3 regions of the Planococcus alpniumensis genome follow, and region 2 is predicted to be linked to each of the others. Evidence: riboswitches for the same ligand, from Rfam matches in the RefSeq annotation. Region 2 holds a riboswitch; each other region holds the start of a gene.
What was found. Region 2 has a riboswitch for lysine ahead of dapA (4-hydroxy-tetrahydrodipicolinate synthase). Riboswitches for the same ligand answer to the same signal wherever they lie in the genome.
Positions count from the first base shown of each region.

Region 1: linked by a shared signal. The riboswitch ahead of G3255_RS06300 (Na+/H+ antiporter NhaC family protein) and the one ahead of dapA (4-hydroxy-tetrahydrodipicolinate synthase) in region 2 are both predicted to bind lysine.
Region 3: linked by a shared signal. The riboswitch ahead of G3255_RS07310 (aspartate kinase) and the one ahead of dapA (4-hydroxy-tetrahydrodipicolinate synthase) in region 2 are both predicted to bind lysine.

Region 1 covers NZ_JAAMTH010000001.1:1,241,651-1,245,914, forward strand. Annotated here, with positions in the region: gene G3255_RS06295 (bifunctional metallophosphatase/5'-nucleotidase) at 1-1,308, shown strand, start outside; lysine riboswitch at 1,380-1,562, shown strand; gene G3255_RS06300 (Na+/H+ antiporter NhaC family protein) at 1,673-3,247, shown strand; gene G3255_RS06305 (sodium-dependent transporter) at 3,447-4,264, shown strand, end outside.
Region 2 covers NZ_JAAMTH010000001.1:3,062,980-3,067,243, reverse strand. Annotated here, with positions in the region: gene G3255_RS15480 (cell wall-binding repeat-containing protein) at 1-337, shown strand, start outside; gene G3255_RS15475 (STAS domain-containing protein) at 469-1,305, shown strand; gene dapA (4-hydroxy-tetrahydrodipicolinate synthase) at 1,348-2,238, opposite strand; lysine riboswitch at 2,365-2,543, opposite strand; gene G3255_RS15465 (SAM-dependent methyltransferase) at 2,694-3,290, shown strand; gene ypfJ (KPN_02809 family neutral zinc metallopeptidase) at 3,350-4,192, shown strand.
Region 3 covers NZ_JAAMTH010000001.1:1,432,411-1,436,674, reverse strand. Annotated here, with positions in the region: gene G3255_RS07310 (aspartate kinase) at 129-1,355, opposite strand; lysine riboswitch at 1,459-1,633, opposite strand; gene uvrC (excinuclease ABC subunit UvrC) at 1,675-3,468, opposite strand; gene trxA (thioredoxin) at 3,522-3,836, opposite strand; gene G3255_RS07295 (hypothetical protein) at 4,106-4,264, opposite strand, start outside.

The DNA.
Region 1 (4,264 bases), 1.8 Mb from region 2:
CTGCATAGCCATTTTACACACTGGCCCCGCATCAAATCCTTGCTGACAGAGCGCAGGCATTGGCACGAGGAAGCGGGCGACGTGTGTTTAGTCCTCGATATTGGGGACCACGTTGACCGTTCGCATCCTTTTACGGAAGGAACGGCCGGCAAAGGCAATGTGCAGCTGCTCAATGAAGCGGGTTACGATGCCGTGACTATCGGCAATAATGAAGGGATTACACTGTCCAAAGCAGAACTGGACGAATTGTACGTGCAGGCAGATTTTTCTGTAGTGGTTGCGAATCTATTGGATTTGGATGGCAAGCAGCCGGAATGGGCAAGCCCGAACCAAATCATCGTAACGAAGGATGGCACGAAAATCGGCATCATTGCAGCAACAGCGGAATTCACTCCGTTTTACCGCCGTCTCGGCTGGCAAGTGACGAACGGCAGGGAAGTGATTAAGCGGGAAGCGGCCGAAATCCGCCAGTCGGTCGATTTTCTTATCTGCATGTCCCATCTTGGCATCAGGGAAGACGAACTGTTGGCAGCAGAATGCCCGGAACTCGACATTATCTTGGGGGCGCATACCCATCATCTATTCCATCAAGGAAAAGAAATGGGCGGGACCTTGCTCGGTGCTGCCGGTAAGTTCGGTTATTATATCGGCCATATTGAAATTGATATAGCGACACGCAAGATGACCGCGGAAGTGATTGAAACCGACCAGTTGCCAGAAGCTGATGAAGGGTTCAATGAATACTTGGTCGGCGTCGGCAAGCAACAAATGGCTGAGACGGTTTTCTACAATGATCGGCATTTAAAAGCTGAATGGTTCAAACCTTCTCCTATGGCAGAATTATTTGGCGATGCCTTGGTTTCGTTCGCCTCGGCGGATTGCGGATTGTTCAATGCCGGCATTTTCATGGAAGATATGCCAAAAGGCGAGATGACGCGCTACGATTTCCACCGCATGCTGCCGCATCCGATCAATCCGTGCGTCATCGATCTCAGTGGCGCGGAGCTAAAAGAAATTTATCTTCAATCCTTGAACGAAGACTGGCCGCAGCTCGAGCTTAAAGGTATGGGCTTTCGGGGAGCGGTGTTCGGCCGGATGATTCATAGCAACATGGATATGGACGAGCATCAACTGATGGTCGGGGGCGAACCTGCTGACCCGAATCGCATTTACCGGCTGGCGACACTTGACCTGTTTACATTCGGCTACTTTTTCCCAGCATTGAAGCGGGCGCAGAAGAGCTATTTCATGCCTGAATTCCTGCGTGATGTTTTCGGTGATTATTTTCGCATGAAAGCCATTAAATAGAAGGAACATTCAAAATGGACTGTTAGTTGATTTCGTGTGCTTTTTGGGCTATGCTTTTTATGAATTAGATATCGATGGGTAGAGGCTGCAGCCTTCATCAGTAGAATGTGCGAGTTTGACCGCGTTGACCACATTCGAAAGGGAAGCTTGCCGAAATCACTGTTTCCGGGTCAGGGGAGCGGAGATTGGGGGCATTTCGAACAGGAATGCCACTGTCATTTGCAGTTTACTGCGGATGGAGAGCTACAGGGTTGTTTGATGCTTGTGCACACAGACGAATTGTAGGAAGCCGGTTTATCCCTTGGATAAACCGGCTTTTTTGGTCTAAGCCTTACCATCAAAACGAATAGGAGGAAATCTAATTATGGAAAACACAATCTTTTCGATACTGCCGCCAATTATCGCGATTGCGATGGTCCTGTTGACGCGTCGCGTATTGCTGTCGCTCGGCGTCGGCATCGTAGCGGCTGCGCTGATCTTGACTTCGTTTGCGCCAGTTGAGGCAGCGAATGAATTATTTACTTCATTTGCAGTGATTTTTTGGAATGAAGGCTTTAACGCTTACAATGTCTTCATCATTTTGTTCTTGTTATTGCTGGGAGTGATTACAGCATTCGTCAGCTTGTCTGGCGGTAGCCATGCATTTGCCGATTGGGCATCTGCGCGTGTGAAAACACGCCGCGGGGCGAAATTGGTTACGGTATTTCTCGGCATCTTGATTTTCATCGACGATTACTTCAATGCCTTGGCCGTCGGGCAAGTCGCACGGCCGATTACGGATCGCTATAAAGTATCGCGTGCAAAACTAGCTTATTTCATCGATTCCACGGCTGCACCGATTTGTGTCGTGTCTCCCGTATCCAGCTGGGGAGCTGCCATCATCGGGATCATCGGAACGATTTTAGCTGGACAGACCTTCTTGGAATACTCAGCGCTGGAAGCCTTCCTATGGATGGCACCGATGAACTTCTACGTCATCGCGGCACTCGCCATCGTATTCTTCGTCGCGATCCGTGATGTGGATTTCGGGGAAATGAAAAAACATGAACGCCTGGCGATTACAGAAGGCCAGTTGTTCAATCCAGATAAAGTGATTCCCGGGGAAATGAAAGAAGATTTCCCGAGCCACGCACACGGACGTGTCCGTGATTTGCTGTTGCCGATCCTGTTATTAATCGTCGGGACAGTCGCAGCGATGATGTGGACAGGATATGTAAATGCCGATAGAGTATTTGACATCTGGCTCATTTTCGAAAACACGGATGTGCCATTATCCTTGATCACAGGCGGAATCATCGGTGCGCTTGCTGCGATTATCCTGTACGCCATCCAGATCAGACGAAACGAAGTGGCAAAAGTGCAGTGGATCGGCAGAGGCATCTGGGCTGGCATTCAATCGATGGCTGGTGCAGTGTTTATCTTGATCTTTGCGTGGTCGCTGACTTATTTGATCGACGCGTTGCAAACTGGGACTTATCTTGCCGATGCAGTGGCACGCGGCAATGTGCCGACTAGTGTACTGCCGGTTCTATTGTTTGTGCTAGCAGGAGTCATGGCCTTTTCAACAGGCACTTCTTGGGGCTCGTTCGGGATCTTGCTGCCGATCGCTGGAACGATCATGATCCAGGCAGAACCTGAATTATTGCTCGCTTCTTTGTCTGCTGTATTGGCAGGCGCGGTATTCGGAGATCACTGTTCACCGATCTCAGATACCACCATTTTGTCGTCAACAGGTGCAGGAAGCAACCATATGGACCATGTCGTCACACAGTTGCCGTATGCATTGACTTCTGCAGCGATCGCAGCGGTAGGGTATATCGTCATAGGCTTTACCGGCTCCTTGCCTCTGGCTCTCGGAGCGGTAGCAATCGTCTTGGCAATACTATTCATTTTCTGGTCTAAACGCACAACTTTAATGGAGAAACATGAACAGAACTAAGATTTGAAAGGTGGAGATACTATATCTCCACCTTTTTATTATTATAATAATAGTTTTTCTGAGAAATTTTCAGAAATTATCTTTACTTTGAACAGGGTCCTAGTTATACTAAATTTAGATTCCAAAATAATCTGAATATAAACAAACTTCCTATTTTTCTGTTAAAAAATTGGAAGCTACCAACAAAGGGGGAAGAGAAATGGAACGTTCTACATGGGGAACGAGAGCCGGTTTTATCATGGCGGCGGTCGGTTCAGCAATAGGACTAGGGAATATTTGGCGGTTCCCGTATGTAGCATATGAAAATGGTGGGGGCGCATTTTTTATACCGTATTTGTTTGCTCTTTTAACAGCCGGGATTCCAATTCTTATATTGGAGTTTACTATCGGCCATCGTTATCGCGGATCCGCACCACTTTCATTCTTTAGAATGAGCGGCAAGAAAGCCGAATGGCTCGGCTGGTGGGCGATGTTCGTGTCGTTCGTCATCTCAGTGTATTACGCGGTTATTATCGCTTGGGCGATGCGTTATACCTTGTTCTCATTCAATCAGGCATGGGGGGAAGATACAGAAGGCTTCTTATTCAATGACTTCCTTCAACTAACAGTGAATCCAGGTGAGACAGGGGGAATCGTCTGGGGCATTTTCATTCCGTTAGTGATTGTTTGGGCCATCACACTCGGCATTTTGCTTGCCGGCGTTAAAAAAGGAATTGAGATGGCCAACCGCATTTTCATTCCGACTTTGGTATTGATATTCATTGTTATCGTTATCCGTGCGGTCACATTAGACGGGGCAGCGCTTGGACTAGAGGCATTCTTCGAGCCGAACTTTGATGCCATCATGGATCCGACCGTCTGGGTTGCGGCCTATGGGCACATATTCTTCAGTTTATCGGTCGCCTTTGCGATCATGATCACATACTCTAGTTATCTGCCGAAAAAATCGGATATCACAAACAACGCGTTCATCACCGGTTTTGCCAACTCAAGCTTTGAATTGCTTGCCGGTATCGG
Region 2 (4,264 bases):
GACAGTTGAAGAATTGTTCATGGAAGAACCGATTCGTCTCGCAGGTGCAACCCGCTATGAGACAAACAAGGAATTTAACGAATTTGCACTGGAAAATGGGTTGTTGCTAGATGAAAGCGAGATCTTCATCGCAACTGGCGCCAATTATCCGGATGCGTTGTCAGGAAGTTCTTTGGCCGCTTCGTACTTTGGACCATTAGTTCTAACGGCAAAAACGCCATCTGAAGCGTCTAAACAGCAAATCAAGAATTTCGAAACGCCAGATTCCTTCTACACAATCTTTGGTGGCGAAGGAGCCGTTTCTTCTGCAACTCTGAAACAGCTTTTCGCAAACTAATGCCTGAAAATGCCTGCCACTCGGCGGGCATTTTTTCTGATTAAAAGCAAAAGGCTATTTCTTGTATAGAAGATTAGGTATAATGAATCCGTTGCAAGAAATGAACAATGCAGCAATTGACGGAGGTACCAATGGAAAAAGAAATGGTGTTATTCGGTAAACGAGTGGAAGAAGAAAAATATATGATTGCGGAATTGATTCAGGAAGAACGGCATGCGGCTGTGGCAAAAGAAGTTCTGGAAAGTAACCGGGAGTTGTCAGAGGTGGTATTGAAGGAACGGGCGCGTTTCATCGAGCTGCTCGGAAAATCGATGCAGAACAGCTGCCGCCAGGAAGAAATCATGGCGGATATGGCACGGTGGGGAACCGCCACCGGGAACTTTTTTCTGGAGCAGGGCATGACCTTGGATGTGGCGCTTGCTGAAACGGCATTGTACCGGAAGCACATTGCGACTTTGATCAAAAGCGAAGGCCGACGCTTGGCTATTTCCCCGGGAATAACGTATGACGCGGCAGAATTATTGCATGCGCTTCTGGATCATGCAACGTATTCCTATACACATGCGTATACGACTTCCTATCAACGCAATTTGGCGACAGCACGCCAGGAGTTTCTGGAATTGTCGGCGCCTGTCGTTCCAATCAGTGATTCGGTTGCTATCTTGCCGCTTGTCGGCAGCATCGAAATCGACCGGGCGCATTATATTTTGGAGCGCACGCTCTTATCGGCAAGTGAATTGAAAATCAGCACCTTGATCATTGATTTGTCTGGAGTAATCCGTGTTGATACGATGGTGGCCGAACAAGTCATCAAAATCATCCAATCGCTCGGGCTGATCGGCGTCGAAGCGGTGTTGACGGGAATCCGGCCGGAAACGGCGCAATCCTTGACCACACTCGGCGTGGATGTGCGGACCTTGAATATTGGCGGCAGCTTGAAGCGGGCCATGGAACACGTCTATAACTGAAAAAAACTTCGCGGACCCTGAAACGGATCTGCGAAGTTTTTTTTAATTGGTGACCGCGTCCTGTTTAGCGGACGGCAGGAATTGCTGCAAAGTGACGGTTTCTTCTTCTGTTAGCGCGAGCATCGGCAAGCGCACGCCGCCGACCGGGACACCCGATAGGTTCAATGCGGCTTTGACCGGGCTCGGGCTCGGTGCTGCAAACAAGGCCTTCATCGTTGGCAGCAATTTTCGGTGAAGCGCCGCAGCTCCCGCTGTATCGCCCGTGCGGAACAATTTGACCATCTCCTGCATGTCATTGCCGATAATATGCGATGCGACCGAGACGATGCCCGTTCCGCCGATAGAAAGCATCGGCAAAGTCAAACTGTCATCGCCGCTGTAGACGGCAAAGTCACTGCTTGTGCGTTCGATGATTTCAGAAGCGGCGTCCAAATCTCCGCTTGCTTCTTTCACGCAGGTAATATTGTCGATAAGCGATAAGCGGACGATCGTATCGACCGATAGATTGACGACACTGCGGCCCGGGATGTTATAGAGCATGACCGGAAGCGCCGTCGCGTTTGCGATCGCTTCAAAATGACGGTACATGCCTTCTTGTGAGGGTTTGTTATAGTAAGGAGTGACGAGCATGATGCCGTCGACGCCTGCTTGCTCTGCTTGCTGGGTCAAGGCGACCGATGCGCGCGTGTTGTTCGAGCCGGTGCCTGCGATGATTTTCGCGCGCCCGTCTGCCACGGTGACGACATGGACGAACAGCGCCACTTTTTCATCTGTCGACAAAGTCGGCGATTCACCGGTCGTCCCGGCGACAACGATGCCGTCCGAACCGTTATTGATTAGATATTCCACGAGATTTGTTGTTGCCTGAAAATCGATTTCACCGTCTGAGTCGAATGGCGTTGCCATCGCAGTGATCACTTGACCGAATTTCATAGAGAACACACCCTTTTCTAAGTTTTTTTCAAAAGTTAGAGGTGGGGGCCGGTCCGGAGTAAACAAAAAGGCAGCAACGGGGGCCCGTTGCTGCCGTTAGAAACAATGTTTACCAATCGTTCCTGTTCGTCAGATAGCCCTCCATATAGTTTCCTATATGACAGTCCGGCACTTCTTCAGTGCAGAACCAGCGCACAGGAATATGAGCATCCTGCCGCTTCGGCAAATCCCCCTTTCGGCAATCGTCCTAAGAGCTCATACTCCTCGGATTGCGTACTGATGGTTTTTGCGCCTCTATCCTCGCTCCACTAAGGAAGCAAGAAATTATTGAATTAGCTGTAATATAACAGAAAGAAATAGGAATGGCAAGAGAAAAAGCGTTTTTTATTTTGCAAAATGTGGGAATACAAAGCTACGGCTTGAACTGCTCTCAATAGATCAAAGGAGGCAATCACATGGACGATCAACAAATGGACCGGCAATTGAATATCCAAACGGATGGCGAGCAGATGGGCTTTAATGCCTCGATGCATGAGCACCGGTTCGAAGTGACGCCCTATGCGTGGCTGGATAGATTGTTCAAGGCGCATCCGCTGAAGGGCAGCGGCAGGCTGGTCGATTTCGGGAGCGGCAAAGGGCGCTTGAATTTCTTTGCGCATCATATATTCGGGACGGCGTCTGCAGGAGTGGAAGTTGATCCGTCGCTTCATGAGGCCTCGCTGCGGAATTTAAAGCGCTTTAAGGGGAAGGCGGACATCAAGTTCATCAACGGCTACGCGCAGGATTATGAAATCCAGCCGGATGACCGCTGGTTTTATTTTTTCAATCCGTTTTCCGATCCGGTGTTCATGACTGTGGTGGATCGGATTTTGGCCTCTGCTGCTGAGAACCCGCGGGAAATCGAAGTAATTTTATTTTATCCGGCAATCGAATACACCGATTTCCTCGAACGGCGCACCGCTTTTGAATTGATCAGCGACATTGAGCTGCCGGTAGAGGCGGACGATCCGCGCGAACGATTTTTAGTCTACCGCTTGCCGAGATGGGATTAAGGTTTCCGGTGAAATGGGTATAACTTTATAAAAGTGAATGCAGAAAGAGGGTTTCGGTTATGAAATGGAAAGGGCGAGCGGGCAGCAGGAATGTAGAAGACAGGAGAGGGCGCGGTGTCGGCGGGCCGGTGCTTGCCGGCGGCGGAATCGGCGGCTTGCTGATCGTTCTGTTAATCGCGTTTCTCGGGGGCGACCCGGGAGCGATACTCGGAGATGGCGGAGGAGCTTCTACTTCGGAGCCGTATGTGGCAAGTGAGCGGGAAGAAGAACTGGCCGATTTCGTATCGGTTGTCCTCGCAGATACGGAAGAGGTGTGGGCGGAAGTGTTCGCTGAAGAAGGCATGGAGTATGTCGAGCCGACTTTGGTGCTGTTTTCTGGAAGCGTCCAGTCAGCGTGCGGCATGGCCGGTTCTGCAACGGGGCCGTTTTATTGCCCGGCGGATTCCAAGCTGTATATCGATTTGAGCTTTTACGATGAACTCGAGCGCCAGTTCAATGCACCCGGTGACTTTGCGATGGCGTATGTCGTCGCGCATGAAGTCGGCCATCACGTGCAGAACTTGCTTGGCGTGCTTGGAGATGTCCAGCAAGCGCGCAATCAACTGAGCGAGACCGAATACAATCAATTGCAAGTGCGCTTGGAATTGCAGGCAGATTATTTATCGGGTGTCTGGGCGCATCATGCTCAAGGCATGGGCTATTTGGAAGAAGGCGACCTGGAAGAAGCTTTGACTGCGGCTAGCGCGGTCGGCGACGATACGATCCAGAAGCGCACGCGCGGCTACGCCGTTCCGGAAAGCTTTACCCATGGCACATCCGAACAGCGCAAGGAATGGTTCTACAAAGGCTTCCGCGCCGGTGATTTGAATAGCGGCAATACCTTCGACGCCACGGAATTATAAGCTTTCGAAAAGATTGATATTTTGCGCTTGGTGATTCATTATAAAGAATAGACAGTCTTTTTCATCGCAATG
Region 3 (4,264 bases), 1.6 Mb from region 2:
GGCATCCGTTTCACTGTTTTATAAGCTCATATAGGACCGTAATGGCGTTATTTAAAATTTGAACAAAATGTGAATTTTTACACAAACTCTTGGGAACGCAAAAAAGCCCAGCTTGGCTGGGCTTTTCCTTATCTGACAGACGCTGGCGTCAGTCCGTATGCATCGTGGAGCGCATTTGCTGAGCGTTCCATTTTACTCGCCGGGACTACGACAGATACTTTGATTTCGGAAGTGCTGACCATTTTTACCGGCACATCCTGCGCACGGAGAATATCGAACATTTTTGCCGCGACGCCTGGATTCGATACCATGCCGGATCCGACGATCGACACTTTCGCCAAGCCGGTTTCGATATCGATGGTGTTATAGCCGATCTGTTCCTGCGCTTCCGACAACACGCGCTGCGCTTCTGCCAGGCTGTCTTCTTTAATCGAAAAGGAAACAGATGGCGGAAACTCCTCACTGATGCTTTGCACAATGATGTCGACATCGATTAAATGATCTGCCAAGCTCGTGAAGATATTGGCGAGCGAGCCATTGAATGGCTTAGTGTAACTGACAGTGATGCGGGCGATGTCTTTTTCGAATGCTACGCCGCGCACGATTAGATTTTTTTCCACAGTGATCACCTCTTGTATGATAGTCCCCGGTTCATCCGAGTAGCTTGCCCGCACAGAGAGGGGCACTTGATTGTTTTTGGCGAATTCCACAGCTCGCGGATGAAGGACTCCCGCCCCGAGATTGGCCAATTCGAGCATTTCGTCGTATGAAATCTGTTCAAGTTTGCGGGCGCCTGTGACATAACGCGGGTCAGACGTGTAAACTCCGTCAACATCCGTATAGATTTCACATTTTTCAGCGCCTAAAGCAGCTGCTAGCGCCACAGCGGTCGTATCGGATCCACCGCGGCCGAGCGTTGTGATATTGCCGCTCTTGTCAACGCCTTGGAATCCTGCGACCACACAGAACAAGCCAAGGTCAAGTGCCTCCTCCAAGCGCTGTGTGTGGATTGTTTCGATGCGCGCATTGCGCGGGACGGATTCCGTTTCGATGCCCGCCTGCCAGCCTGTGAAACTCAAGGCATCGTGGCCTAGTTTTTTGAACGCCATCGCCAACAACGAAATGGTCACTTGTTCACCTGTAGCGAGCAGCATGTCCATTTCACGCTTTGGCGGCTCGCCGGAAATCTCTCCCGCAAGGCCGAGCAGCGTGTCTGTCGTTTTGCCCATCGCCGAGACGACGATGACGACGCGCTTGCCTTGTTGTTTTTCCCGGATGGCGCGTCTTGCCACGCCTAGGATTTTTTCCGGAGACGCTACGGACGTCCCCCCGAACTTCATTACGATTGTTGTCATTCTCTCCACTCCCACTTAAAGTAAGTGGCCCTCAACAAAAAAGAGGCAACTCGCCGATTGCCCGGCAAGCTACCTCTCTTCTCATGTACGATTTCAAACGTCCATGTGAGATAGCCCTCCAGAGTCAAACTCTGACAGCCCTGCATCTCTTAAATGCAGGACCAGCATACGCGCAAGCAGTGCGCCGTAAACTTCGGCGGGCGTCCCTTTCGGCATCCTTCACAGATTCTGCAAATCTCGGAATGCTTACTATTGACGGCCGCTCCTCTATCATCACTTTTTACAAGTGATTCAATTGTGTTCTTACAATACCACGAAGTTATTCCTGTTGCAACGGCTGTTCTTTGAAATGCCGCTCGATTTCCACGGCCAGTTTCTCGGGAATGCCGGCCTGCTGAATTTCGTCAGCGTTCGCTTCCTTGATTTTCCGTACAGAGCCGAAATGCTTCAGCAATTGCTGCTTACGTTTCGGGCCGACGCCTTGCAAGCCGTCGAGCGCGGATTGAATCGAATTCTTGCCGCGCAATTGACGGTGGAAGGTGATGACAAAACGGTGGACTTCATCTTGAATGCGCTGCAATAAATAAAATGCTTCACTCGTGCGTTTGAGCTCCACCATCTCGACCGGATTTCCGTACAGAAGCTGGGACGTTTGGTGCTTGGCATCTTTCGCGAGGCCGGCAATCGGAATGTCGAGCCCGAGTTCGTCTTCGATGATTTCGCGCGCCGATTCGATCTGGCCTTTGCCCCCATCGATGATAATCAAGTCGGGCAGCGGCAAGCCGTCCTTCAGCACACGGCTGTAGCGTCTGCGGACCACTTCACGCATTGCCGCATAATCATCGGGCTTCTGCGCGGAGCGGGTTTTGTATTTCCGGTAGTCTTTCTTCGACGGTTTGCCGTCGATAAAGACGACCATCGCAGACACTGCATCCGCCCCTTGGATATGGGAGTTATCGAATGCCTCAATGCGCAGCGGCGTGTGGATGTTCATCGCTTCGCCCAATTCATTGCAGGCACCAACCGTACGTTCTTCCTGGCGCTCGAGCAATTGGAATTTCTCCTTGATGGCGATTTCCGCGTTCTTGCGCGCGAGCAACACCAAATCTTTTTTCTTGCCGCGCTGCGGGACGAGTACTTTCGCGCCGAGCCACTCTTTCAGGAATTCTTCGTCTTCCGCTTCCTGCAACAGGATTTCATTCGGTTTAATATGATCCGGCTTTTCATAGAACTGGCCGAGGAATGTCAAGAATTCTTCTTCCGGGTCTCGGTACAAGGGAAACATCGACACTTCGCGCTCGATGAGCTTTCCTTGGCGCACGAAAAATACTTGCACGCACATCCAGCCTTTATCAACAGCGTAAGCAAAGACGTCGCGGTTGGTGAAATCGTTCATCGCCATTTTCTGCTTTTCCATGACCGATTCGATATGGCTGATCTGGTCGCGGTATTCTTTCGCCCGTTCGAACTCCAGGTTCTCCGCCGCCTCGCTCATCTTTTCTGTCAGCTCCTGCTTTACTTCACGGAAGCCGCCGTTGAGGAACCGGCTGATGCCATCGATCATTTCGCGGTACGTATCCTTTTCCACCGGCTTGACGCAAGGCGCCAGGCATTGGCCGAGATGGTAATACAGGCAGACGCGGTCCGGCATCGTATGGCATTTACGAAGCGGGTACAACCGATCCAGCAGCTTTTTCGTTTCACTCGCTGCATAGGCGTTCGGATAAGGGCCGAAATATTTCCCTTTATCTTTTTTGACCTGCCTCGTGATAACCAGTTTCGGGTGGCGTTCACCCGTGATTTTCAAATACGGATAGGTCTTATTGTCTTTCAGACGGATATTGTATTTCGGGTCGTGCTTTTTGATCAAGTTCAATTCAAGGATCAGCGCTTCTTTGTCTGAAGACGTGACGATGTATTCAAAGTCCTCGATTTCATTGACGAGGCGCTGGGTTTTCGTATCGTGGCTGCCGGTAAAGTAAGAGCGCACCCGATTTTTCAGCACTTTTGCCTTGCCGACATAAATAACGGTCCCTTGGCGGTCCTTCATCAAATAGCAGCCCGGCTGGTCCGGCAATACTGCCAATTTATGTTGAATCATCTCATTTTTCATTTCCTCACCCTATTTAAAAAACCGGGTTCCACGAATGGGACCCGGTTTTGGAATTATGCGTGTTTTTCAACCAATTCAGCCAAAGCTTCTTTTGGACGGAAGCCGACGACTTTATCGACTGTTTCGCCGTTTTTCATCAAAAGAAGTGTCGGGATGGACATGATGCCGTATTCGCTAGCTGTCTGCTGGTTTTCATCAACATCCAATTTCACGATTTTCACTTTATCGTCCATATCTGCATCAAGTTCTTCAAGAACTGGAGCGATCATTTTACAAGGCCCGCACCATGCTGCCCAAAAGTCTACCAATACGAGACCTTCTGAAACTTCTTGTTTAAAATTCTGATCTGTTCCTTTAACGATTGCCATGTATAATTCCTCCTTAAGTGATAACCAAACTATATTTCGATTATAGCAGACGTGATTTACGCTAGCTATTTATTTGCCTACTCCTTCCATACCCGGCTGTTGTTGCCGTTAAACGGACTGGGGTCGATGGATTATGAGGATGGTTATAGTCCAGGGACTTTCACTGCAAGGGCACGCTTTACATCTCAAGCTTAAATTTTCAGTTACTCCCCCCCCCTGAGTTGCTCATTATCGATCTCATTTAACCGGCAACATAGGAACCTTCATTCTCAGGAGCTTCCTACTGTGTACTTTGCAAAAAGTACTAAAAGGATAAATGAGGCAAGGAGCGATAAATAAGCCGTCGACTTGTTGCCTTCTTTAATATCCGCAATACCACTGAGTAGGAACGATGCTGCTAATAGGCCATAAATGACATTATATAAAAT